Regions from separate parts of the Streptomyces sp. NPDC029674 genome, predicted to be linked through region 1. Evidence: riboswitches for the same ligand, from Rfam matches in the RefSeq annotation. Region 1 holds a riboswitch; the other holds the start of a gene.
What was found. Region 1 has a riboswitch for S-adenosylmethionine ahead of thrC (threonine synthase). Riboswitches for the same ligand answer to the same signal wherever they lie in the genome.
Positions count from the first base shown of each region.

Region 2: it holds a riboswitch for S-adenosylmethionine, as region 1 does, so the genes downstream of both, ACI2L3_RS19645 (aminotransferase class V-fold PLP-dependent enzyme) here and thrC (threonine synthase) in region 1, are expected to answer to the same signal.

Region 1 is NZ_JBJDPY010000003.1:173,291-175,678, reverse strand. It holds gene thrC (threonine synthase) at 1-1,290, opposite strand, end outside; SAM riboswitch class I at 1,284-1,412, opposite strand; gene ACI2L3_RS08230 (glucosyl-3-phosphoglycerate synthase) at 1,568-2,388, shown strand, end outside.
Region 2 is NZ_JBJDPY010000007.1:356,050-358,437, reverse strand. It holds gene ACI2L3_RS19655 (cytochrome bc complex cytochrome b subunit) at 1-10, shown strand, start outside; gene trpD (anthranilate phosphoribosyltransferase) at 158-1,222, shown strand; SAM riboswitch class IV at 1,319-1,436, shown strand; gene ACI2L3_RS19645 (aminotransferase class V-fold PLP-dependent enzyme) at 1,627-2,388, shown strand, end outside.

The DNA of each region.
Region 1 (2,388 bases):
CGAAAGGCTGGGCTTGATCGTCGCCGTGGCCTGCGAAGTCTCAGCGACAGCGTCAAGCGTCTTGAGGCCGTCCCCGGTGTTCAGGACAACCGTGGTGAGGGCCGGGTCGAGGAGCCCCGCCTCGAAAAGCTTCTTCGTGACACCCACCGTCACCCCGCCCGCGGTCTCCGCGAAGATCCCTTCCGTGCGGGCGAGAATCTTGATCGCCTCGACGACCTGCTCGTCGTTGACGTCCTCCACCGCCCCACCCGTACGCCGCGCGATGTCGAGCACGTACGGCCCGTCGGCGGGGTTGCCGATGGCGAGCGACTTGGCGATGGTGTTCGGCTTCTGGGGGCGTACGACGTCGTGGCCGGCCTTGAAGGCGGCGGACACCGGCGAACATCCCTCGGCCTGCGCACCGAAGATCTTGTACGGCTTGTCCTCGACGAGGCCGAGCGCGATGAGCTCCTTGAGCCCCTTGTCGATCTTCGTGAGCTGCGATCCGGAGGCGATCGGGATGACGAGCTGGTCCGGCAGGACCCACCCCAGCTGCTCGCAGATCTCGTACGCGAGGGTCTTGGAGCCCTCGCCGTAGTACGGCCGCAGGTTGACGTTGACGAAGCCCCAGCCCTCGCCCAGCGGGTCGCCGATGAGCTCGGAGCAGAAGCGGTTCACGTCGTCGTAGTTGCCCTCGATGCCGACGAGTTCGCCGCCGTAGACCGCGGCCATGACGACCTTGCCCTGCTCCAGGTCGTGCGGGATGAACACGCAGGAACGGAAGCCGGCGCGGGCGGCGGCGGCGCCGACGGCACCCGCGAGGTTGCCGGTGGAGGAGCACGACAGAGTGGTGAACCCGAAGGCGCGGGCCGCTTCGAGGGCCTGCGCGACGACGCGGTCCTTGAAGGAGTGCGTGGGGTTGCCGGAGTCGTCCTTGACGAACAGCTTGCCCTGCTGGGCGCCGAGTTCGCGGGCGAGGTTGTCGGCCTTGACGAGCTGGGTCCAGCCGGGGTTCAGGTTCGGCTTGTCGGCCACGTCGGCGGGGACGGGCAGCAGCGGGGCGTAGCGCCAGATGTTGGCGGGGCCGGCCTCGATCTGCTTGCGGAGGGCTTCCGGGTCGCCGAGCGGCAGGTCGTACGCGACTTCGAGGGGGCCGAAACACTCGGCGCAGGCGAAGATCGGGCCGAGCGGGAACTTGGTGCCGCACTCACGGCACGAGAGGCCGGAGGCGGGTCCGAGGTCGACGGAAGGGGTGGTGCTTTCGGTGGCGACAGTCTGCACAGCCATGGAGGCGAGGCCCTTTCTCCTCATCTTCCTCGCGACGCATCTCGCCGCGAGACGGAATTGGCACCTTCCCCACCGTGACCTCGCGGTCGGCGGGAGGGTTGCCGGGGCTTCAACGGGCCGTTTCCCTCTGCCCCTCTGGATGAGCGGTTTTCGATTATGGGTTTCAGTTGTTCGTCTCAACGCGACGGTGACCCCGGCATGCGATGGTCCCCGGCGTTGTTCAAGACTGTAACCGAAGCCCTGGACCCTTGAGATAGTCGTCCGAACCGCGAGATGGATCACATATGGGAGGACCGCGAGCGTGCTGGAAGAGGTCGAACGCTGGCTCAGCAGGCGTTCCTGGTCCGTCGCCGACCGGCCGCAGGACCGGCTGACCGACGCCAAGCGCGCCTGCGGCGCCTCGGTGAGCGTCGTGCTGCCCGCGCTCGACGAGGAGGGGACGGTCGGCGAGATAGTCGCCGAGATCCGCCGCGAGCTGATGGAGAAGGTGCCGCTGGTCGACGAGCTCGTGGTGGTCGACTCCGGCTCCACGGACCGGACGGCGGAGGTCGCCGCGGCGGCGGGCGCCAAGGTCGTCCGCCGCGACGAGATCCTGCCGCGCGTTCCGGCGGTGCCCGGCAAGGGCGAGGTGCTGTGGCGCTCGCTGCTCGTGACGAGCGGTGACATCGTCGCGTTCGTCGACGCCGACCTGAAGGAGTTCTCCGCGGACTTCGTCTCGGGGATAGTGGGCCCGCTGCTCACCGACCCGGACGTGGCCTTCGTGAAGGCGATGTACGACCGGCCGCTCGGCGCGGCGGCCGGGCAGGGCGGCCGGGTGACGGAGCTGATGGCGCGGCCGCTCCTGAACATGCACTGGCCGCAGCTGGCGGGGTTCGTGCAGCCGCTGGGCGGCGAGTACGCGGCCCGCAGGTCCCTCCTGGAGCGGCTGCCGTTCCCCGTCGGATACGGCGTGGAGCTCGGCCTGCTCGTCGACGCGCTGCACACGGTGGGCCTGGACGCGCTGGCCCAGGTCGACGTGGGGGTGCGCAAGCACCGGCACCAGGACGGGCAGGCGCTCGGACGGATGGCGGCGGCGATCTACCGGACCGCGCAGCTGCGGCTCGCGCGCGGGCATCTCGTACG
Region 2 (2,388 bases), on a different contig from region 1:
CCACCACTGATCAACCGTAGCTCCGCCACGGTAAGAGCCCCGTCCATTGCATGGACGGGGCTCTTTGCCGTCCCCGACGCTGGATAGGGTGGTCCCACCCCGAGCAGTCGGGTTGTTTCCCACATACGCATACGCAGACGAACACCCAGGAGCGGCTATGAACGCTGTGACCCCCGCAGGAGGCGACACCGCGGCGGGCCGTTCCTGGCCCGACGTGCTGAACGGCCTGCTCGACGGCCGTGACCAGAGCGCCGACGACACCGCCTGGGCCATGGACCGCATCATGCGGGGCGAGGCCACCGACGCGCAGATCGCGGGCTTCGTGGTCGCGCTGCGGGCCAAGGGCGAGACCGTCGAGGAGATCTCCGGTCTGGTGCGCGCCATGTACGCGCACGCCAACGTCATCGACGTGCCGGGCCCCAGCGTCGACATCGTGGGCACCGGCGGCGACGGCGCCAAGACCGTCAACATCTCGACCATGTCCGCGATCGTCGTCGCCGGAGCGGGCGCGAAGGTCGTCAAGCACGGCAACCGTGCCGCCTCCAGCGCGTCCGGCGCCTCCGACGTACTGGAGAAGCTCGGCGTCAATCTGGACCTCACGCCGCAGCGGGTGGTCGAGGTCGCCGACGAGGCGGGCATCACGTTCTGCTTCGCCGTGAAGTTCCACCCCGCGCTGCGCCACGCGGGCGCGGCCCGCAGCCAGCTGGGCATCCGGACCGTCTTCAACCTCCTCGGCCCGCTCACCAATCCGGCCAAGGTGCGCGCCCAGGCGGTCGGGGTCGCCGACCCCCGGATGGCCCCCATCGTGGCGGGCGTCTTCGCCGAGCGTGGGCACTCGTCCCTCGTGTTCCGCGGTGACGACGGGCTCGACGAGCTGACGACGACGTCCACCTCCCGGGTCTGGGTGGTGCGGGACGGCGCCGTCCGCGAGGAGGCCTTCGACCCCCGGGACGTCGGGCTCGACCTGGTGCCCGTCGAGGCGCTGCGAGGCGCCGACGCCTCGTACAACGCCGAGGTGGCGCTGCGGCTGCTCGACGGGGAGAGCGGTCCTGTGCGGGACGCGGTGCTGCTGAACTCGGCGGCGGCGCTGGCCGCCCTGACGCCCACCGACGAGCCGCTGGCGGAGCAGATCCGGGCCGGCATGGCGCGGGCGGCGGAGGCGATCGACTCGGGGGCCGCGAAGAAGGCCCTGGAGCGCTGGGTGGCCGCCAGCAACCGCTGAGAGGCCACTCCCGGGTACGACGATGTGACGCAGGGCGCAGTCCGGATTCTGGACTGCGCCTTGCGCGTCGAAGATCGTGTGGCAGGATGCTGCACAGGTCATGAGTGACAGCGACTACGGCCCCGGCCCGCTGTCCGGCAACCCTCCGTCCGTGGCGGGGTGCCCCGGGTGAAGACCAGGTCGTACGCAGCAAGGCGTATGGCAAGCGCGGACCCCTGGACATCGGTGGATGTCACAGCCCTGGGGTCCTGGTCCTCAAGGGAGCAGTCTCGTGAGCAAGCGAATGTGCTAGGGCCTTCCGGCCCCTTTCCGCGCACCCTTTTTCTCTTCATCACTGCACCGCCCCGTCCCTGACGTACGGGCGGCGACGCAGTGAACTCACTTGTCTCTTACGGGAGTTCGCCATGTCTGTTTCCGCTGTTGCCACCGACGCCGCCGTCTGTGCCCCGCTGCCGGTCCTCGGCAGGGACGTCACCGTTCCGCTGGTCACCGGTGGCGAGGTGAGCTACGCCGCGCTCGACTACGCGGCGAGCGCGCCGGCGCTGCAGCGGGTGTGGGACGACGTGGCCGCGTACGCGCCGTACTACGGCAGCGTGCACCGCGGCGCCGGGTACCTGTCGCAGCTCTCCACCGACCTGTTCGAGAACAGCCGGGTCGCCGTCGCCGAGTTCCTCGGCTGCCGCGAGGACGACCAGGTCGTCTTCACCCGCTCCACCACCGACTCGCTGAACCTGCTCGCCGCCGCCCTGCCCGCGGACTGCCAGGTCTTCGTCTTCGAGACCGAGCACCACGCCTCGCTGCTGCCGTGGCGCGACGCCCGGGTGACGTACCTGAACGCGCCGCGTACGCCCGACGAGGCCGTGCAGACCCTGGAGCGGGCGCTGGCCGACCGCGACCCCTACGGGCCCGCCCTGGTGTGCGTGACCGGCGCCTCCAACGTCACCGGCGAGCTGTGGCCGGTGCGCGAGCTGGCCGCCGCCGCGCACGCGCACGGCGCCCGCATCGTGCTGGACGCCGCGCAGCTCGCCCCCCACCACCCGGTCTCCATCGGCGAGTTGGACGTCGACTGGGTCGCCTTCTCCGGGCACAAGCTGTACGCGCCGTTCGGCTCCGGTGTCCTCGCGGGCCGCTCCGACTGGCTGCGGGAGGCCGAGCCGTACCTCGCG